One region of the Paenibacillus sp. FSL R5-0486 genome, then DNA from elsewhere that is predicted to be linked to it. Evidence: predicted binding sites of a transcription regulator. Region 1 holds the regulator's gene; each other region holds the start of a gene.
The links. The regulator NrdR, encoded in region 1, represses ribonucleotide reductase genes. The targets are predictions, from matches to a motif close to AACACNATATATNGTGTT.
Positions count from the first base shown of each region.

Region 1 (7,797 bases):
GGATAATACGCCAACATCGTTGGTGTTATTGTGTCCGCTGAAGCTTGATTGCTAAATGGCAGAACAAGATTAAACCAGCTACTGAAGGTCATAAGTAAAACTAACATTAGGATTGTAATTTGCTTCCGCATAGCATTCTTCCCTTCGATTAATTTTCAGAAGCATACAACCCATATCTCTCACCTATAAAACCAGACCACCTCGCTCAAGGAAATAGAGATACGTTTTAAAAAAAAGAATGCGCTTACATTTCTTCTCATATTACGTCTTCAACACTTCCAATTCAATGTAGTATCTTGTTAATAAGGTGGATTTTTTTATTGTAATTCCCGCAAACTTCAACACTATCCCTATGCTTCGAAGTAATCGTTTTCATTCTTAATATACTCTATAGGTAAATTAAAGGATTGAACGCCTGATAAACATAATATATATAGTTGGGCGCTTGTCATATGGACAACGTGTCCGAATACGATGCGGTAAGCCATGGGCACACCGAATCGAAAAATAAGGAGGATTTTCATTTATGCCAAAACGATTTAGCAGAATGCTCGCGTTCCTCTGTTGCTTGGTAATGGTGGTGTCATTAATGCCTACCAGCTATGCCGCCGCCACTGACAACATCGAGAACGCAGAAGCGAATGAAACACCCACCGCCATTTTTGGAACTCCCGAACTCGGGTCAAACGACCCACTCTGGGGCCAGACCATGGAGCATCACATCAACAAAAGCACTGTGCCCGCCGATCCCAGACCCCATGCCACGGGCACAGCCAAAATCCTTTGGGACCATGACTACCTGTATTCCCGAGTAGTTGTGAATGACAGTAATCTATATCAGGGAGCTGGCGGAGATCACCAGTACGACAGCCTGGAGTTTTATGTCGGCACCGGAACCGGAGGCTCAAACCAATGGCGCGTTAGCGCGACGGGTGTGTTTTCAGGGCAGGCCGCTCCGGGCAGAGCTGCATGGACCCAGATCACGGAAACAGGATATATCGTGGAGATGAGAATACCCAAAAGAACCTTGACCTTGGAGGAGGGCAAGCTTACCTTTGAGGTTTATATTAATAACTCAACAGAAAAGGGCGGTGATCGTTATGAAGTCGTTTCCAGTTTCGGAGATCCGGACGCGGCTTACACCAGCGCTGCTTCTTTTACAGACAGCCTGCAGCTCTCTTTAGCCAATGAAGTGGACACCAGATTCTCAATCACAGCCACTGCGGGACCGGGCGGCCGAATAACGCCGAACCCACCCGGCGATGTTCTGAGAGTAGATCGGGACTCTAACAAAGAATTTACGTTTACCCCCGATTCCGGCAAAATGGTGGATACCGTAACGGTAGACGGCGAGACCGCGACTCTATCTGCTGGCACTTATACCTTTTCGAATATTGAGGCTGACCATACAATTCACGTAACATTCAAAAACGATCCGGACGCGGGGCTGCTTCCCTTTGTTGTATGGAATGACAACTTCGCAAGTGGCGAGTACACAACGGCTGTCATCATCGACTTAGGCGAGGGGAAGGCAGCGTTAGGCTCCGCGCTTAATCCGGACTTGTTTGCCTTATCGGCTAGGAACACGACCCTGAACGGCGAAGCAGTGACCTTTGAAGGACCACGCAAAATCACAAGGGTATATGCTAATGACGAGCCGAAAGTACGCGGCTATCTGGGGCAGGTTAACAATTCACCAGATTATCAGGACGGACTGGCCAGCGGCCGTTACATCGTAGTTGAGTCTGAGTTTTATTCAGCGAGCGGCGGCAAAACAACGCTGGATGGCAGCAGTAACTCGACAAAGCAGGTTTACAACATCGTCCCAAACGGAGAGATCGTACTGACAGAGGGGAGTCCACTTCGCAACGTGGTTTTTGAACAGGACAAAGTTGTGAATCCGATCCTTGACAAGTTTACAACATTCACGGACAATTCGGTCAATCGCTCGCTCTACCTACACAAGGATGAAGACGGTAAAGTGATCAAAGGATTGCCGCTGTATGTTTATACTCACGGCATGTCACGCGGCGGTACAAACGCTGCGACAGACCAAAAAGCGGCCATGAAATCCGCCAACGGCTCGGTCGCTCTAATGAAAAAAATGGAAGAAAATCCTGACAAGTACGCCAGCCATGTACTGAATATTTCCTATAATGGCGTATCTGTTCCCTCAACAGAGAATGTTAAGAAGGTCATAGACGCCCTGATTGCCAGCGGCGAAGTAGACCCTAATCGTGTTTACGCGGCTGGCTTCTCATGGGGCGGCCAGTATACAAACAACTTAGTTAACAGCCATCCTGGCTTCTTCGCCGCCGCCGCACCTATGGCCCCGGTAAGCGGTTCACCGAACGCTAAGGACAATGACGCTCACAACAACCTGGCCTATTGGATGTTTTTAAATGCTCATAATGTTGGAGGCTACCAGACTAACCTCAATAACTTTATCAATAACAATATGCCGAAAATGATCAACGCGAGGGCTTCGCGCTTTGAGAGTAATGAGGTCCTTACGTGGCCCTACAATCAATTTGATCAGCCGAACCTGAGGCCGAATCCGGCCAACACACCTGTTCTGGCTGATTACATAGCGCACGAAGTTGAAGCGGCGGTTCTTTACAACCAGATAACTATGGGGAATTGGAGCATAGCTCCCACGGCGCAGTCCTCTAACTTGCCAGCTTGGAACAATGACTACACAGACGTCTTTGATTGGATGTTCGCGCAGAGAAAACCGGTCGTGCCAGGTGCTCCGAGCGGCTTCAAGGCGACAGCCGGTGACGGACAGGTCACATTGAACTGGACCGCCCCTGCTGACGACGGTGGCAGTGCGATCTTGGGCTACAAGGTATGGTATGGCAACGGGACGCCGATCACACTGGATGCGACGGAGACCAAATATACCTTCAAGAACCTGACAAACGGCCAAGGCTACAACTTCACCATCATCGCGGTGAATGCAAAGGGCGACGGCGCGGAGATCAGTGCTACGACGACGCCGATGAAGACGACGACTCCCACTGTGCCTGATTCTGGCGGCAATACGGGAAACACCGGAAATACCGGAAATACCGGCAACATCGGTAATACGGGCAACACCGACAATACGGGCACCGGGACAGACGCTGGAACGTTGAAGTCGACCTACACAGTGAATACACCGAAGGATAAACCCGCGATCACAGACAAAAACGGCAACACCACCCTTCCCGGTGGCGGCGAGATTGCGACCAAAGGCGGGACGAAGATTAAGGTACCCGAAGGCACATCGATAGACTCAAACGGTAAGTTAACCATTCCGGCAGACAAGAGCGCCGAAGTGATACTACCCGGCGACAACAGCACAGTGACCATTTCGGGAGGATCGACGATAGCGAGCGACGGTACGGTTACAGTAGGCGGCAAAGACGCGCATGTGACCCTGCCCAACGGCAACCGTGTGGATATTCACGGCGGATCGAAGATACGGAGCGGCGGAGCGGTTGTGGTAGGACCGAGCGGCGCAAAAGTTAGCTTAGATAACGGCATGTCGCTGAACATCCGTGAGGGTACGGAGCTGGCATTTGATGACGCCACCCCACTGGGCTTCCTCGTGATATCGGGCAATCCTTTCAGGGATGCCAACATGGACGACTGGTTCTACAGCTATATAAATTTCGCCTTCACATACGATCTTTTCAACGGCACGACGTCCACGACGTTCTCACCCGGCACCGCAATGACGCGTGCAATGTTCGTGCAGGTACTGGCCAATCTTGAGAACGTAAACCTCTCCAGCTACACGAGTTCCCGCTTTAGCGACGTGACGGACGGACAATGGTACACCGCGGCAGCCGAGTGGGCGGCCGAAAAAGGCATAGTCAACGGTACAAACGCAGACCTGTTTGACCCCAATTCACCGATGACGCGCGAGCAGATGCTGGTGATACTGTACAACTACATGAAGTACAAAGGCTATGAGCTACCTGAAAGCCACTCTAAGCCCTTCACGGACGAGAGTGAGATCAGCTCCTGGGCGTTGGAGGCCGTTCAGGCACTGCGGGACATCGGCATTGTAGTAGGCAAGCCGGACAACTTCTTTGCTCCCAAAGCCACCGCCACCCGCGCCGAAGTAGCCACGATCTTTGTAAGGTTCGTCGAATATCTGGCTAAGTGAAAGCGTATATAGATAAATGCAGACCCTTCCGGTTGGACAATATCCAGCCGGAAGGGTCTCCTTGTTTTCAAACTGTACTTTTTTTGACAACTCCACGGTCAGGAATTTGAACACCCTCGATTTTTGCATCTAGAATATTCGTCCCCAAGTCCAAAAAATTCTAATTAATTATGCATGTTCTGATTTATTTCACCACAAAAAAAACGCCATCGCAATAATGTGATGGCATTCTTGATTATGGAGCCTAGGGGGATCGAACCCCTGACCTCATCGCTGCCAGCGATGCGCTCTCCCAGCTGAGCTAAGGCCCCAGGATATGAAATAGATAACTTGTCCAACACTGCTACGTTCCACAGGCGACTCCTATATCATATAAAATCCAGCTTTCGCTGTCAATCACTTTCTCAAGATCCAAAGTGATTGGAGAAGAACAACCGATTTCTCTGGTACACACGGACTGGAACTCCAGACTGCTCTTCTCCCTTTACCCACTACACTAATCCTCCAGATCGTCTTTGGACAACAGGGATTTCAGTTCTTTCATGAACATATTGATATCTTTGAACTGGCGATATACCGACGCAAAACGGACATACGCCACTTCATCGACCGGAAACAACTGTTCCATCAATAACTCACCAATCTGGCGACTCTCGACCTCAGCATCGGCTGTATTACGCAGAGATTTCTCCACTTCAGATACCATCATCTCCAGGGTCTCTACGGAGACTGGACGTTTCTCACAGGCACGAATAAGCCCGCGGAGAATTTTGTCCCGGCTGAACTCTTCCCGGCTGCCATCTTTCTTAATGACAATCAGTGGAGTCTCCTCAATCATCTCAAACGTTGTAAATCTTCGGGCACATTGCTCACACTCACGGCGACGACGAATGGATTTTGCTTCGTTGGCCGGACGCGAATCAAGCACTTTGGTACCCATATAACCGCAATAAGGACACTTCAAAACAGATCACTTCCCACGTTTTACTTTTTACCACATATTCCCTGTACTGATTTTGTAATGAAAAACGCATTGCCGACACATAATACTTTTACCAACCCGCGAGGAGGTGAACAGCAATGGCACAAAGCAATGGTAACTCCAACAACTTGGTGGTAACTAAAGCTTCCGCAGCACTCGAGCAAATGAAATATGAAGTTGCTCAAGAACTCGGAATCAGCATCCCACAAGACGGATACCAAGGTAACATGACTTCTTACGAGAACGGTTCGATCGGTGGATACATCACGAAGCGTCTGGTAACAATTGCAGAACAGCAATTGGCAGGTCAATACCAATAATATCTGCATCGTAATACGCTACACAGAGGAGCATGGAGCGGCCGGTGAATAACCGGCCTGCTCTGTGCTTCTACTTATATACTTAGAACGTATTATAGATCTTTACATACTGATTATAATAGTAAATGACTCTTTGTACATAGTGACGCGTCTCACCAAACGGAATATCTTTCACTGTATCGAACGAGCCATCCCATACACCATCTCTAAGCCAACTGTTCACTTTGCCTGGACCCGCATTATAGGCAGCGATCATAACTGCTTCATTGCCATCGAATTGATCGGACAGATTCCGCAGATACCATGTGCCTAACTGAATATTTCGTTCTGGCTCGTGCTTCAATTCCTCCAGCGAAGTGTCGGGAATTTTGGCTTGTTCCAGTATCCAGTTCGCCGTGTCCGGCATCAGTTGCATGAGCCCAATGGCACCTCGTTTGGATTCCTTGCTTGTCTTAAAATTGGTCTCCACCTTGATAATGGAAGCAATTAGAAACGGATCAACCTCATAGCTCTGAGATTGGGCACGGATCTCTTCCTTATAATGTATGGGATAGAACCATGCCATCCAGTTTGTATTCAGAAATAACACCAGTACAAAGGAAACAAACATCAACAGCAATACACGTTTCTTACGCAATATTCTCATAACAAACCCTTACGCTGTAGATATGAGTCAATTTGCTGTTCCGTCGCAGGCCATAAGCCGCTGTTATCGATGACAATATCTGCCAGCTGTTTTTTGCGCTCAATATCCATCTGTACATCCATTCGAGCCTCAGCCTGTGCTGCAGTCATTCCATCCCGACTCATCAAGCGATCTCGTTGCACCGATCTCGGGACATATACAACCATGACTTCCTCGAAACCGTCCTCCAGACCTGATTCGTAGAGCAAAGGAATATCAGATACCACAAGTTTATCCGGATGTTGCAACGCGTATGCAGCAGCCCGTTCGCGCATCTCTCTTCGGATCGCCGGATGTGTGATAGCCTCCAATGCCTTTCGTTCCTCTGGTTGTTCGAAAACAATACTTCCGAGCTTTTTCCGATCCAGTGTTCCATCTTCGTTCAGTATGGCTTGTCCAAACCGCTTAACAGCGGCGGCCAACACGGGATGCCCGGGCATCATAACTTCCCGGGCAATAACGTCTGCATCGATGAGCAACGCTCCCTTACTGGCGAGATAGGCGGAAACACTGCTTTTGCCTGTCGCGATCCCGCCGGTTAAGCCTATATTCATCGTTTCACCTCATAACAACTTCATTATTCCCATAATCATTAACAATAGCGCTGGCAATACAGACAGTCTTCGCATCCAGCGCAGAGCTGAGAATCGTAGGCCAACCTTCATGCCGAGTGACAGAAAAGCCCCACTAAACAGTGCAATAATGAGTGCTGTCCATAGTGTAGGGAATCCCAGAAGTGCCGCTCCCAAACCTGCTCCAAACGCATCCAGAGACAGGGCAATACCCAGCCACATCGCTTCTTGAGCAGATATACTCCCCGAGTTATCCATATCCGCCTTGGAGGGACTGCGAAGGATCTGAATGACAACGCCCAACTTGCGCAACTCCAGTGTAAATACCATTCGTTCCAGTGATCCATTTGAAGCCGACTGCTCCAGATCCAGTGCGAGCACCTGATTCCTGCCATTTGAAGCCGACAGTCTCTCTTGTGCTTCTCCCACTCCAGTTACCTTTGCTTCTGTTCCCTCACCCATTCCAGTGTCTGTTTCCAGCTGTTCTTTGCCTTGCTTTCGAATTAGTTGCAACAGTGACCATGCACCAATACCTATCAATATAACGGCTCCCACGATCGAAGCGATATCCGGTGACACCACATGGGACAACAACACACCTACTTGCATCGACAAGGCAATAACCAATCCTGAACAGATCGAAATAACAGCGATAGATAACAGGGGAATCTTAGTCCTCCGTAACCCATATGTAATCCCGACTCCAAAACCATCTAAACTAAGCGCCAAAGCAAGCGCCAGCAATGAAATAAAATGATGCAGCACCCCGGACTCCTCCTCTGTGCGGTACTCGTGCCAACTGAAGATGCCAGTATGGGTATACGCCCGCTTATTTCTGCCATATCAGTATATGGAGGGAGGAATCCAAGGGTGCTATGATTTCATCATTTCGTTCATTCAGTTCATGTTACAGTAGCTGACAGTTCGGACAAAAATGCGTTCCACGGCCACCAACCACCGTTTTTTCAATTAACGTACCACAAGTTGTACAAGGTTCTGATTTGCGTCCATAGATTTTCAGTTGATGCTGGAACATCCCCATCTCACCCTGTCCATTCACATAGGACTTGATGGAAGATCCA
Region 1 is NZ_CP150237.1:2,196,875-2,204,671, reverse strand. It holds gene MKY01_RS10005 (hypothetical protein) at 1-131, opposite strand, end outside; gene MKY01_RS10000 (S-layer homology domain-containing protein) at 527-4,156, shown strand; tRNA gene MKY01_RS09995 (tRNA-Ala) at 4,395-4,467, opposite strand; gene nrdR (transcriptional regulator NrdR) at 4,653-5,120, opposite strand; gene MKY01_RS09985 (alpha/beta-type small acid-soluble spore protein) at 5,237-5,458, shown strand; gene MKY01_RS09980 (lytic transglycosylase domain-containing protein) at 5,541-6,104, opposite strand; gene coaE (dephospho-CoA kinase) at 6,101-6,697, opposite strand; gene MKY01_RS09970 (manganese efflux pump) at 6,707-7,522, opposite strand; gene mutM (DNA-formamidopyrimidine glycosylase) at 7,623-7,797, opposite strand, start outside.

Region 2 (7,797 bases), 160 kb from region 1:
TCCTTTACGAAGATCTAACAACCCGGATACGGCAGGCCCTTCATCTGAAACCTCACGTTGAATAGAGTTCAGCGATTGTCCAAGTGAATCCATTTTGCGGCGAATATCTTCATCAGTTTGTGATTCCAGCATGATTTTGTACAAACTTTTCTCAATAGACTCCTTCTTCTCTAACCGTTCCAGAATGACATCCAGCCCGCCGATCACCATCTCAAACATATTGATCTTCTCATGTAGCAGATTCAGAATATGTTCCTCTATGGTTCCCGTCGTAGATAAATTGAAAATGTTCACGTCATTCTGCTGTCCCAGCCGGTGTACCCGACCGATCCGCTGCTCAACCCGCATAGGGTTCCAAGGCAGATCAAAGTTGATCATATGATGGCAAAATTGCAGATTGATGCCCTCACCACCTGCTTCGGTTGCAATCATGGCCTGCACACGCCCGCGGAAGAGATCCATCATCCAGTCTTTTTTGCCTCGATTCATGCCACCCCTATAGGGTACAGCCGTAAGCCCATTGTTGCGGAAATAGTTTAGCAGATACTCCTGCGTGGCCCGGTATTCGGTGAAGATAATTACTTTTTCATTCATGTTCCGAACCAGTTCCATCGTTTTCTCCGCTTTGGTATTCTCCTTGATCGCTTTAATATGGGCAACGAGTTCCCAAATCTTGTCCCGAAGGGGAGAGTCCAGCGGAAGTTTCTTCGACAGATTAACAAGCGTCACGAATACAGCATCTCGACTGCTGCACACTTCACGCTGCAATGTAACAAGGGAGAGCATGCTACTTAGGTTGCCGCCAGCTTCCTGGTACTGGTCTTTAACAAAGGAAGTCACGCCATCATAAAGCGCTTGTTCTTCAGGCGATAGTTGCAGATTCACGTTGGAGACATTCCGTTTGGTAAATTGAACGGGGCCTTCGCCGCGGCGGTTACGAATCATGACTTTGGATAACTCGTTCTTAAGCTGTTCCTGATTTTTCGGAACCCGTTTGTCTACAACAAAGTTGGCCGCAAAGTCACCCTGACGACCCAGTTGACCGGGCTTCAGCAGGTTGATCAGATTGAACAACTCGCTCATATCGTTCTGCACAGGTGTAGCTGTGAGCAGCAGACAATACTTTTTGCGCAATTTCAGCATGAATTGATAGTTGGTTGTTTTCTTGTTTTTGAGTTTATGAGCCTCGTCAATAATAATCATGTCGTAATCAGTATTCAGCAGCATATCTTTATGCGGGTCACGTTTGGCTGTATCCATGGAAGCAACAACCACTTCATTCTGCCAGGAATAGGCCTTTTTCTGGGCAATAGCAGGGATGCCAAATTTTGAATTCAACTCCCGTACCCATTGCAGTACAAGAGAGGCTGGCACGAGAATGAGTACCTTGGATACGAGACCTCGAACCATATATTCTTTCAGAATGAGACCGGCTTCAATGGTTTTGCCAAGACCCACCTCATCGGCGAGAATGGCCCGGCCTGACATTTCAAATAATACTCTGCGTGCAGTGTCCATCTGGTGAGGGAGTGGAGTGAGACCTTGTAGATGCTTGAGACATTGGATCTCGTCAAAATTGGGAATCAGGTTGGTCTCTTCGGCTTGAATGCCGAGTTGGAAGAGTCGGTAATCCCCCCAAGGCCCCCCTTTATCCAGTCGTGATTCCAATTGATTAATCCAGCTTCGATCAAATTCTAACGGGACGGGCAGCTCAGCTACAGGTTGATTTGTGTGGTGCGGGTTTTTCCGGTTCATGGTGTTTCCTCCCCTGCCATACGTGATGACGTTTTATTCGTAGGTAATAGTATGGACGAATGAGAGTCAGTTCATAACTATGTGGGTTCAAATAAGGAATATTTACACTTGTCACTCCGATGACAGAATAACCTTCCAATCGCTGTTATCCCCAGATATTTTTTGATTCCCTTGTCCAAAGGGGGAAAACCCGGGGATAGCGTATGCTTTCGATGCAGCTTTCTTTCAGAAAGCTTTTAGGCCAACGCTTCGCTTCTTCAGGTTATTTCTGTCCTCTCCGTTCTTGTGTAAAAAGTTTAGTTGAACCAATGTGAACTACAGTTTATTTACAAGAAGCTTGTCCGAGCATAGGGAGTATATGAAGATGGATTATGATAAAAGTCATATGGAAAATCAATATATGGTGTAATATACTGGTTTTATATCACTATATGTGGTGTTTCATCATAATTTACTTTTATAGTGAAAATGGAGATTTATTCCGGGGAGGTTGAACGTAGCGATGAAATCGAACCAACGATCGTACCAATTAGAAGGACTTAGCGAAAAAATATTTCTGGACCGATACGCCTGGAAGGACGCTGATTCGAATCATGCCAAGGTCGGAGATGTGGTATTGGTATTAACGAAGGATGATCCGAAGTTCCCAACCAAGGAAGTGGGCGAAATCATAGAACGTCAGGGTCAGCTTGTACAGGTAAGAACTCGAAGCGGAGAGATGATCGAGACAAGTGTGGAGAAATTGACACTCAACATAGAAAAAACACCGGAAGAGATGTGGGACCGTCTTGCCAAAGCGATGGCTTCTGTCGAATCCACAGCCGATCAGCGGGCAACGTGGGAATCCAAGTTCCGCTCTGTGTTGGAAGATTGGAAGTTAGTACCCGGAGGCCGAATTGCTGCGGGTGCGGGGGCAAGCGATGAGTTGACACTCTTCAATTGTTATGTCATTCCATCTCCGCAAGACAGTCGGGGTGGCATCATGATAACCTTGACTGAGATGACGGAGATTATGGCACGTGGGGGAGGCGTAGGCATTAATTTGTCCTCTTTGCGTCCTCGCCGAGCGGTGGTGAAAGGTGTCAACGGATCATCCAGCGGTTCCGTATCGTGGGGCGGATTGTTCAGTTATACGACTGGACTGATTGAACAGGGCGGAAGCCGCCGGGGTGCGCTCATGCTGATGATGAATGACTGGCATCCGGATGTGCTTGATTTTATTACCGTGAAACAAACGATGGGGCAGGTGACCAATGCCAATTTGTCTGTATGTGTGAGCAACGCATTTATGGAGGCTGTCAAGCAGGACGGAGATTGGGATTTGGTTTTTCCCGATACAAACGATCCAGACTATGATACCGAGTGGAACGGGGATATGCAGCAATGGAAAGCCGCAGGTCATTCGGTGGTGCACTATCGTACGCTGAAGGCGCGCGAAATCTGGCATACCATTATTGAATCAGCCTGGAAATCGGCAGAGCCCGGTGTGGTATTCATGGAGTACTATAACCAGATGTCCAACAGCTGGTACTTCAATCCGATCATCTGTACTAATCCTTGCGCGGAACAGGGTCTGCCTGCCTGGGGTGTATGTAATCTGTCTGCGATCAATCTGTCCAAATTCTACGATGAAACAAATCATGATGTGGCATGGGATGAACTGGCGGAAACCACTCGTATCTCGGCTAGATTTTTGGATAATGTCATCGATGCAACACCATATCATTTTGAGGAAAATAGACTGAATCAGCAGCGTGAACGCCGGGTTGGGCTTGGCACAATGGGACTGGCAGAGCTGATGATTAAGCTGCGTATTCGATACGGCGGTCCTGAATCTCTTGTTTTTCTGGATAAACTGTATGGATTCATGGCGAAGGAGGCCTATCTGGCATCGGCAGAGATTGCAGCAGAGAAGGGAGCTTTTCCAGCTTTCGAAGCTGAACCGTATTTACAGAGTGGATTCATGAAAAACATGGTTGCGACGTACCCTGAAGTGGGAGAGGCCATTAGCAAACAGGGCATTCGAAATGTCACACTGATCACACAAGCGCCAACGGGAAGTACAGGTACGATGGTGGGCACATCAACAGGTATTGAGCCGTATTTCGCCTTCAAGTATTTCCGTCAAAGCCGTCTAGGTTATGATGAACAGTTCGTACCGATCGCGCAAGATTGGCTGGATAAACATCCGGGTGAAGCTTTACCAGACTATTATGTGACGGCGATGGATCTGTCGGCTGAGAATCATATCCGGGTGCAGGCTGCGATCCAGCAATGGGTGGATAGTTCGATCTCGAAGACGGCCAACTGTCCGGCTGATTTTACAGTGGAGGATACGGCTGAGCTGTACGAACTGGCCTTCGACCTTGGCTGCAAGGGAGTAACGATATACCGCGACGGCAGCAGGGATGTGCAGGTGTTGTCCACGTCGAAGAAGGAAGCGACCCAGGCTGAAGATCAGAACACGGCGGAAGCTGAAGAGAAGACAGTCGTATCTGCAATAGAAAACCCGAATAATGCTGAAGTACAGGCAAGTGATGGAACTTCCAATAGCCAGGTTGGTGTTAAAACGCATTCTTCCGATCAAGCCCCTTCCTCTTCTACAGTACTGGATAAACAATACAGAAGCCGTCCTCAAGTACTGCGCGGTGCGACATACAAAATCAATACGCCATTTGGTATGGCTTACATTACGATCAATGATCTGGAGGGAACCCCGGGTGAGATCTTCCTGAACGTGGGCAAAGCGGGATCGGATGTGTTTGCCATGGCTGAGGCACTCGGTCGAGTATGCTCTCTGTTCCTTCGATACGGAGATCATGGGCAAAAGGTTGAACTGTTGATCAAACATCTCAAGGGAATCGGTGGTTCGGGAGCGATTGGCTTCGGAGCCAATAGGGTTGAATCGATTGCTGATGCAGTCGCCAAAGCATTGGAAAGTCATGTACAGAGCGATGTGCAGGAGAACGAACCTGGAGCATTACAAAAACAGAATCAAGTGGAGAGCACGTATCCAAAAGTAGTAGAGGATCAGAAAACCTTTATCGAATCGAGAGATTTATGTCCTTCATGCGGCTCGGCATCCCTGATGAATGTGGAAGGTTGCAAAACATGCAGCAACTGTGGGTACAGTAAATGCAATTAAATATCTTTTGAAAAAAAGAGAAAAAGAAAGGCACTCCTGACTCCATTACGAAGTCAGGAATGCCTTTTTGTAATTTAGCTAACTAACACCAATCTTGGCATCGATCTGCAAGTGATTGCAATTCATTAAATACAACACCAGCATGGTAGCCGTCGCACACGGCGTGATGTAACTGAACGGATAAGGGAAGATGTACTTTATCGTTCTGTTGAACATATTTCCCCATCGTGAAAATAGGCAACAAGTAGGTTCCCTCATTGTAAATATTCAGATTAAATCCCGTAAAGTTCACCCAAGGAATACTGGAAACGGGAAAAGTATTTGGCGGTTCATTGGGTTTGGCAACAAATTGTTTGTGATCTTTGTAATTATTCATATCTTCCAGATAACGAATGTGGAACGTCTCGAAATCTTCATGGAATGCTGTCCAGATCGTTGAGAAACTTTTGTTGTCCTCATGAAAAATCGTATAACTCGGAGACAATTCGTCCCAATAGCCCAATCTCCCCTCGGCATCAAAACAAGTTCGAAATTCCCTGTGTGCATTGACGACCGTAGAGATCATATGAATAAGAGCCGGATAGAACTTCAATCCTTTAAGCTTCAGTTCGTTGATCAATAGAGTGATATCCAGATTAGCAGTTATGCTGTAGGTACATCTGACCTGATTCAAGTAGTGGTCAAAGTATGGCTTTCGATCCCACTGATCTAACACGATTGAATTAAACATAAGTTATAACCTCCTAAATTTGAATGTCTTTATTTAGGAGGTATATTTGACTGATTTGACCATATCCTATCACATTCCCAATATCGTATTTTTAGAAATTGACCATTTCAGTATACCATGATAGTGAATATGTCGCTTATAGCGAAATCGTCTGCAAAACGCTTTTTCAACCTGTTTCTTTCCTTTATAATTAAAATTGTCTTTATAACAAAGAAGAGAGGGGATTAGATGCGTCAGCCGATAGAAGAACCTATATTTTATTCTTATCCTGGAATGGTAGCGGTGGTGACTTCACGTCATGAGGGAGTCCAGAATGTGATGGCGTCCGGATGGCATACATACATCGGATCATCACCAGGCGTATACGGCATCTCCCTTCGTAAGGAAACATACTCCTATGAACTCATTGAGAAGAGTGGCGTATTCGGTGTTCATTTCCTGCCAGGTCATCGATCGGAGTGGATTCAAGCTGCAGGAACGTTCAGTGGGAGAGATACGGATAAATTCACAAGATTCGGCATTCCGTATGAGGAAGGAATCAAGGTAAGTGTACCCATTTTGACAGATGCTTATTTTGCTTATGAATGCAAGGTTATGGAGATTACGACATATGGTGACCATGAATGGATTGCAGGCGAAGTATTGCAGCGATATCAGGATCAGAAGTACTTTCTGGAGAATGGAATGGTTGATCTGGAGAAGTTGCAAATCCCAATGTACACAGGGCGTTCAGCATACCGGATCATGGATGCGAGGACAGAAGAAAAGATTCACCCGTTCCACCTCTAGGGTCCTAGGCAAGAAGACGTAATTATGAGCAAAACTTTCAATCCGGTCTGACATAGGTTTATAATGGATATTGGCTGCTGAGCAAGTCGGCAGCCTTTTGTTATGAATTCAATTGTTTCAATCGATGTGTGCGTGGGTATGCTGGTTTGCGCAAGCGGGACAGGTAATTTTAGCCACTCGATGAAAAGTACTATATTTAACGACAAAATTAGAGTATGATTTTACAGCTATATGAGCTGGCAGGAAAGGTTACATCGGTTTAATCGTTTGTAACTATTCCTGTAAAGTATAAGGCTTAATACGGGCGTATAATGCTAAACGTGAACTCACGAATGAATATAAAGAATATTTTAATAATTAAACTTAATGGACAGGCAACTCGTCTTCTTTAAGATTATAGAATTCACACAGAATGTCGCATCATCGGATCGTGCTTCGAACAGAAGCTTTTCTTATGTTGTAAATGAAAGATGGAAGGTGCAATACGTATGTTAATGACAACCAGAACGATCAGGAGTTCCTTTATGCCCCCAACACCGATGTTGTTGACTCACAGTAACAAGGAGGGGCATGCATGTCACAATCGTTAAATCGTAAGAGACATATGAACGGACTTGACGGCTTGCGAGCCATCGCTGTACTTGCAGTAATCGCGTATCATCTGAATTTGGATTTTATTCCGGGCGGACTGCTCGGTGTAGGTATATTCTTTGTTCTCTCGGGATATTTAATTACAGATATTCTCGTGTCACAGTGGCAGGAACATGGACGCATTTCACTCGGTGATTTCTGGGTAAGACGGGTAAGGCGTTTGCTTCCAGGCATGCTGACCATGACAGCTGTGGTGATGATCTGGTTGGCCTGTACAGACCCATCCCGGCTTGCTGCGCTTCGTGGTGATATCGTTTCGGGTGTATTATACATAAGCAATTGGTGGTATATCTTTCACAACGTTTCCTATTTCGAAAGTTTTGGCCCTCCATCACCGTTTGGACATTTCTGGTCGCTGGCTGTGGAAGAGCAATTTTATCTTATATGGCCTCTTCTGCTGATTGCAGCAATTGTAGTGTTCAAAAGAAAGGGATGGCTGGTCGTCTTCATTGTCGTCGCAGCTGAATTATCTGCTGGCGCAATGGCCATCATGTATAATCCGGATTTGGACCCGAGCCGTGTATATTATGGAACAGACACGCGGGCATTTGCACTGCTTGCTGGTGCTGCTCTTGCCGTGGTGTGGCCTAGTCGCAAGCTATCGAACTCTCTGTCTGGCATGAACCGGCTTGTGCTCGATGTGTCGGGACTTGCTGCGCTCGCTTTGTTAATCTACATGATGCTGAACAGCAGTGAATATGATCCGTTTCTGTATCAAGGGGGCATG
Region 2 is NZ_CP150237.1:2,356,720-2,364,516, forward strand. It holds gene MKY01_RS10710 (SNF2-related protein) at 1-1,755, opposite strand, end outside; gene MKY01_RS10715 (adenosylcobalamin-dependent ribonucleoside-diphosphate reductase) at 2,258-4,900, shown strand; gene catA (type A chloramphenicol O-acetyltransferase) at 4,983-5,630, opposite strand; gene MKY01_RS10725 (flavin reductase family protein) at 5,859-6,419, shown strand; gene MKY01_RS10730 (acyltransferase family protein) at 6,994-7,797, shown strand, end outside.
Region 2: a site for NrdR is predicted at 2,179-2,196, ahead of MKY01_RS10715 (adenosylcobalamin-dependent ribonucleoside-diphosphate reductase). Genes of this name have one in related genera too.

Region 3 (7,797 bases), 2.7 Mb from region 1:
GAGTTGAGGTAACTCCCAGTATCTGCGCAATGGAAGGGAGATGTTGAATTCCGTCTCATTTTCCTTCACACTGCTCACCTGAATACGGCCATGCATGAGAATGGCAAGATTCTGGCTTACAGCTAAACCCAGATTGCTTCCAATCAGTTTTTGGATATTCAAATTTTCATCTTGGCTGTTAAAGGTTGGTGTCTTCTTGTCCGATAACATCTGACCCGTGTACTTCACCTTGAGCTGAAGTGTACCGTTCTCCTCCAATTCTTCTCCGTTCACCACTGCTGTGATCAGAACGGAACCTTCACGCGTTGAATCGAGAGCATACTGAATGACGTGTGCAAGCAACTGTCCAATCTTGACTTCATCACCAACGAACACTTGAGATACATTCAGTTCAAGATTTAATCCCAGCTCAATGTTCTTGCCCGTCGCAATCCCGGCATAGAGATACACGGTATTCTCAATGGTGCCTACCAGATCAAACGGATCATCATGTATAACCGTTTTACCTGCTTCATTAATGTTGAAATTCATCATATTATTCAGCAAGGAAAGCAGAATATTGCCGCTTGTCTCAATCATGTTCACATATTCGGACTGCTCCTCAGGCATATCCGGTGTGCGCATCAGATCTGTCAGTCCCAAAATACCGTTCAAAGGATTGCGAATCTCGTGACTCATTAGCTTCAACATCTGTGTTTTGGTCATAGCCTCAGATTCGGCACGTTCTTTCTCTGCCTGGAGCTGTTCTTGCATTTGTTCCGAATCACTCAGTTTCCGCTCCTGAACATGCAACGTGCTTTCCAGATCAACAACATAACCCAGGAATACAGCCATCGCCTTCAGTGTCTTCATATCGGTTTCGCTGATCACATAACCAGGATCATCCATCAGACAGATGGTGCCAAATGTTTCGCCCGATCTTCTCATAATAGGCACGCCCACGAAGAAGCGATTGCCAAGTCCGCTCGTAACGCCCATGGATCGTGTCATCGGATGTTCACATGTATCCGGGATCGTAAGAACGCTACCGTTGTCTCTTAATACCAGGCTGCAATATGAATCCGTAAATGGAAGTGCACTGCCTTTAACAACTAACTCTTCCGTACGATTAAAGGCCTCCAAAATGACATTGGTCACCCCGTCATTCGTGGCAACAAAGATGGTATTGACCTTCAATATACCACTTAATACGTCTACGATATGAGCCGCAGCTTCCTTTATATCTTCATAGAAGCCTCTTGTAATGCCTTCTGCCGTCCCCATGATTCACCCCTCTTATCTTAGCTGCACTTTCAAATCTGTATTTCAGAATGTTTAATCACGTACAGGGGTCATCAAAAATCCGAATAGCTGTCACAATCTATACTTATATGATTAACACCGTAGAAGTATAAGAGAATCATACTCCCTGCCTATTGCCCATTTGTGGACAAAAACAGGTCTTAAACGGATGGTTTAACGACCGCGAATTCATTGCAACTCGCCTTTTCAGCTTGATTAAAGTCCATCTTGTCCGACTTCGGATATTATACTTGCAGAATAACTAGAAATTATACGCTTCCGCTCAGACTTTGGGAACCTTTATCCGTAGCAATTAAAGGAAAGTCCACTTTGTTCAGTAAGCTGTGTGATCATTATCACACCCAAAAAACCACATATAGTTTATAAATGGATAAGACGAATCTACATATAGTATTTAACGTGAATTGAATGATAACCAAAATCATTTTAGGAGGAACCTTACATGAACATGCTTGAGTATGCCACCCCACCGGCATCCGATCTATTATCCGACCTGGGAAGACGAATTATTGGCGCAGAAGACGCCGATACGCTGAGGGAAAATGCGAATCTGAACGGGGATTCCTTCAGTGGTAAGATGAGCAGGCTCGGTTCGGAGACCGCCAAGTGGCATGCTCTGCGTCATGTGTTGCCGAAAGAGCTTGCCCAAGCTGTGGAGAATGGGGATCTGTATGTACACGATCTGGATCAGTATGCACTTGGAACGACCAACTGTATCTTTATCCCGTTTGACCGTCTCCTTGCTGCGGGTTTCAACACAGGTAACGGATCGGTTCGCACACCTCAGACGATCATGTCTGCCATGGCTCTGGTTGCGATCATCTTCCAATCCCAGCAGAACAGTCAATATGGCGGTGTATCGGCCAATAAAATTGACTGGGATCTGGCCCCTTATGTACAGCGATCGTTCCGCAAACACTACCGCAAAGGGCAACGGCTCTTTGGTGAAAATGTTCTGATCGGGGATGAACAGCTTCATCTGGATAGCATCGAAGCGAAGAATCAATGTCCGCGGGCATATGCCTTCGCCTATGAAGAGACTGAATTGGAGACAGGACAAGCTGCTGAATCACTGATTCATAACCTGAATACGATGAGCAGCCGGGCGGGTGGTCAGATTCCATTTACTTCACTGAACTATGGATTATGTACTTCTGCGGAAGGACGGTTGGTATCACGCTCGTTGCTGGAAGCAACCATTCGTGGCCTGGGCAACGGGGAGACTCCCGTGTTCCCTCAACATATTTTCCAATGTAAACAGGGGATCAATCAGGCTCAAGGAGAGCCGAACTATGATCTGTTCCGGCTCGCAGTCACCTGTTCATCCCGGCGGATGTATCCTAACTTTGTCAATGTGGATGCCTCTTTCAATCTGCCTTTCTATCATCCGGAAGATCCGGATACGATCATCGCAACCATGGGATGCCGCACACGTACACTGGCTGACCGGTTTGGTCGCAATCGTCAAAGTGGTAAAGGTAATCTGTCCTTCAACACCATTAACCTCGTGAAGCTCGGCATCCGGTTTGGCATCTGCCAAGGTGCAAGAGCTGTCGCTGACCGAGCCGGATTCTATACTGCTTTGGAGTCAGTTATGCATAATGCCGCTTCCGGCCTGTTGCACCGCTACCGAATTCAGACATTGCAGCCTGCCAAGGCATCGGACTTCATGATGCGGGAGGGTGTATGGGAAGGTGGAGAACAGCTTGGCCCGAACGAGCCGGTTGCCGAGCTTTTAAAGCATGGAACATTATCTCTTGGTTTTATCGGACTCGCGGAATGTATGACAGCTCTCTATGGGCGCCATCATGGGCAGGACCCTCATGTACATCGCGAAGCGCTCAACATTATTCGGACCATGAGAGAGTTCTGTGACCGGATGAGCGAGCAGCATAACTTGAATATCACCCTGTTTGCCACACCTGCTGAAGGGTTGTCCGGCAAATTCACGAAGATCGACAGAGAGCGTTATGGCATTATTCCCGGAGTGAATGATCGGGAGTATTATACGAATTCATTCCATATCCCGGTCTACCACACGCTTCCAGCATATCGGAAGATTGAACTGGAGGCCCCATTCCACACTTTATGTAACGCGGGTGCGATCTCCTATGTGGAGCTTGACGGAAACGTTCGGGCCAACACCGCAGCTTTCCTGCGAATTGTACAGTATGCACTGGCGCAGGATATCGGTTATTTCTCCATTAATCATCCAATTGATCGCTGCCCTGCATGTGGTTATGAAGGCGTCATTGGGGATGTATGCCCAAGCTGTGAAGCCCATGAGAACCATGTACACTTCCAGCGGTTACGCCGCGTAACTGGCTATCTGACCGGGGATTACAAAGTACGCTTCAATGCTGCGAAGCAAGCCGAAGTGCGGGATCGGGTGAAACACCGGTGAATCTATATGGTTACATCCCGGAATCGGTGAATGAAGGAATCGGCCTGCGTGCCGTGTTGTTCATCAGCGGATGCCGTCACGCCTGTCCGGGCTGCTTCAGTCCGGATTCATGGAGCTTTCGAGCGGGGGAGCCCTTTACAGAGGAGCGGCAGCAGCAGATTCTGCATGAAGTGACGACCCATCCATTGCTGGATGGCGTTACGTTGTGTGGTGGTGATCCCTTTTTCTCGGCAGCAGAATGTACGTCTTGGGTCCAGCAGCTCCGCGCTGCACGTCCTGATCTGACGGTATGGGCCTACACGGGATTCGAATATGAAGAACTGATTACCGACCCTGCAAGAGCGGAGCTTGCCCGGTTGTGCGATGTGATTATTGACGGTCGATACGTTGAAGCGGAGCGTGATGTTTCCCTTCCCTTCCGCGGCAGCCGGAATCAGCGTTTGATTGATGTCAGTGCAACACTAGCCACTCGAACCATCGTTACAATGCAGCTCAGTATGCTGTAACATTGGTTTTATTCCCCTCACCAACTAACAAGGCACGGGTCCCCAGCGGACTCGTGTCTTGTTGGCGTATAGCGGTCTTCTTTAAGAAATAGGTTTTATCCATTCTCTCTATTTTCTTCTCTATTGCATGACGATATATAATATAGGTAGTTATTAAGTTAGCATTTAAAATTTAACCGTTTACATAAGGTAACCAGGGAGGAATCATCTTTTATATGGATATTGTTCAAGCATTAATTACATGTATGCCTTTCTTTCGAGATACGATTCGTCAGGATGTAACCCTCTCCGTGATTGATCATGAGAAATTCCTATATTTCTCAGCAGGGGAATCGTTAAAACAACTGAATTATCAACCCGGCGACCCTCTATTGGATGGAAATCGAAATTTTGCTGATCTCAACGGCGGTACAGTCAAACGATTCGATCACTACCCTAAAGATTTATTCGGTGTTCCTTTTGACGTGGCTTTTATCCCCATTAAAAATGAAAAAGGTGAAGTCATCGCCCTGTTTAATCTGCTCTACAGTATGGATGACAAAGACCAGTTGCAACAGCTCATGGATGCTACCGAAAATCTGACTAACCAGTTAATTGACAGTGTACAGCATGTAGCTGCACACTCCGAGGAACTCAGTGCCACAACCGAAGAGATCCGGAACAATTCCAAACAAGCCGTACAGAAATCAGGCAATGTCACTCAGGTCGCCAGTTTCATTCGTGAAATCTCCGAACAAACCAATCTGCTTGGCTTGAATGCTGCCATTGAAGCTGCTCGTGTAGGGGAAGCTGGTGCAGGTTTTGGCGTTGTTGCCAAAGAAATTCGCAAACTGTCTGTCGATACCAAAGAAGCGACGGCACGTATTGAAGATTCTCTTCTCTCAGTTCGGCAATCCATTCAAGGCATGGAGAATGAACTTGGTGAGATCACTGCAAGCTCCCAAGAGCAGGCTGAACTCGTAAACAATTTTATGAGCACAATTGAGCAACTGAATGAAACCAACAAACAATTGAAGCAATTTGTGCAAAAAATGATTACGTTTGACGGAAAATAAAAATACGTTTAATGGACAATACAAGCACGGTTTCATATCATAGAAATTTGTATAATTCGTTTCCTACCGCTCAGGGGATTTATGCAAAATGGTCATTAAACAACAAACTAAGCCTCCGAATAAGTTCAGAGGCTTTTTCATGAGCTATTTGACTTAACGAATCTCAAAGTGACTGATGCGCACACCCGCAGACAACACAATGTATACATCCTGTGCACCTGATGCACCTGTGAGTTCCGCCTTCACGTTAGACCACTGCTGGGCTTCACCTTGTGCCAGTTCCACACGTCCTGCGAGCGTACCGTCTGGTGAACCGAGTCGAATTTCCAACACAGCGCCTGCTTTTTCCGCGGATACACGAGCTTCAATTGCTGCTGCCCCACTACCCAGATCGGCATCCTTAAAGGCAATCCATCCTTGCTCACCAACTACACGGACAGCACTTCCGCCCTCTTTGCTCTCATCCAGATCAACACCCAGGTAAGCATCATAATTCTCGGCACGAGTAGCCACACCCAGATTACGGGCAGGGATCGTCTCTCCTTCTACCGTCAGGTCTGCAACCAGCTGAACATCGGAGGATGACTTGGCAACCATAATAGAGTAAGTTCCACCTTCCACGACATACCGATCACGAGTTACATCCCAGATTGCCAGTTCCTGAACAGGCAAAGTAAAGCTGACCTTCGCTGTAGCTCCCGCTTCGATATGAAGACGACGGAATCCTTTTAACGTTTTGAGTGGACGTTTCACCCGGGATTTGCCTGCACGAACGTACAACTGAACAACCTCCTCACTGGCAATTGAACCTGTATTGGTTACATCTACAGTTACCGTAACGCTGCCCTCTGTACCCACTTGAGCTGGGCTAAGTTCCAAATTGCTGTATTTAAACGTTGCATACGTCAGACCATGTCCAAACGGATACAATACATTACCTTCAAAATATTGATACGTACGACCGGATTGAATGATATCGTAATCCTTGATGTCGGTCAGTTGATCTGCTGATTGTACCCATGTCATGTTCAAACGGCCTGCTGGCGCATAGTCGCCATAGAGTACGTCTGCTACTGCGTTACCCAGTTCCTGTCCTGCGTGTGAAGTATACAATACCGCCGGGATGTTCTCCTGGACCCAATTCGATGTGAATGGATAACTGCCCACGATGACAACTACCGTGTTCGGGTTCGCGGCATAGACCGCCTCAACCAGACGTTGCTGGGATTCGGCGAGATCCAGACTTGGACGGTCAATCTCTTCTTTACCATTTACAAGCGGATTATTACCAACAAAGACAATCGCCGTTTCCGCAGCCTTAGCTGCTGCTACCGCTTCTTCAAGTCCGTTCACAATCACATCCTGCTTGAACGTCTCTGTGGCACCAAAGGTTTTCATTTCTTCGGACACTACTAATGCATCGTTTCCACCATTAGGTGCAGTCACCGTTTTGCCATTCCAAGTAGTCAGACCTACACTGCCATCCTCTTGTGGCAACAGGTGGAATACTTCCTTCACGAACCAGCCGTATACTTCATCAGCGGAAGCCGTTACGGTCTCTTCATCTGTGGTCAGATATTTGCCGTTGCTTTCGGCCTGCAAGGTATAACTTCCGAAGCCCCAGTCGGACACCATAAACGTCTCCGCTTCTCCCGAAGCAATCACAGGTGATTTTTCACCTTCTGCCAGTCCAATTTTCTTCCCACTGGCTACGGAAGTTAACGTAATACGGTCATTACCATCCTTAAACGATACTTTATCGTTGCCTACTTTGCCACGGATCGCCTCAAGCGGGGATACGTTATACGGCATGGTGCCTGCATACCAGTCACGATAGACCGTTCCACCCAACTGACCAATCACAGCCACTTTACCAGCTTTTGTTTTGTCCAGCGGGAGCGTGCCTTTGTCGTTTTTGAGCAATACCACTTGTTCTCTTGCAGCTCTGAGCGACAGTTCTTTTGCTTTCTCTGTCATCATGGACTCTTCACCAATAGAAGCGTACGGGTTGCCTTCTTCCGGATCGAACTCGCCCAGACGGAAACGCACACGGAACGTATTGAACAACGCCTTATCGATGTCATCCATCGTGAGTGTACCTTGTTCCAATCCTTCACGCAGTGCCTGTTTGGACAGCTCAGCATCATCGGTGATGCTATCAATTCCGGCCTTCACGGATTCTACGGTACCTGGTGTGTGGGAATCATAGTATTTATGATCATTCTTGATGCCCATCACATCACCTGCATCACTGACAACGAAACCATCCATGCCCCATTCACCTTTGACAATCTCGTTCACAAAAGGATGCAACAACGCTGGTGTACCATTAATGGAGTTGTACGCCGTCATCATCGACTGTGCGCCGCCTTCTTTGAACGGCTTCTCGAACGCTTTCAGATAATATTCACGCATGTTACGTGGATCAATGCTGGACGAACCGCTTCCGCGATCCACTTCGTTATTATTGGCGAGGAAATGCTTCAAGGTAGCAACCGCTTTGTAATACTTCGGATGGTCGCCCTGAATT
Region 3 is NZ_CP150237.1:6,713,931-6,721,727, forward strand. It holds gene MKY01_RS29660 (histidine kinase dimerization/phospho-acceptor domain-containing protein) at 1-1,263, opposite strand, end outside; gene MKY01_RS29665 (anaerobic ribonucleoside triphosphate reductase) at 1,745-3,706, shown strand; gene nrdG (anaerobic ribonucleoside-triphosphate reductase activating protein) at 3,703-4,212, shown strand; gene MKY01_RS29675 (methyl-accepting chemotaxis protein) at 4,428-5,267, shown strand; gene MKY01_RS29680 (glycoside hydrolase family 3 C-terminal domain-containing protein) at 5,421-7,797, opposite strand, start outside.
Region 3: a site for NrdR is predicted at 1,680-1,697, ahead of MKY01_RS29665 (anaerobic ribonucleoside triphosphate reductase). Genes of this name have one in related genera too.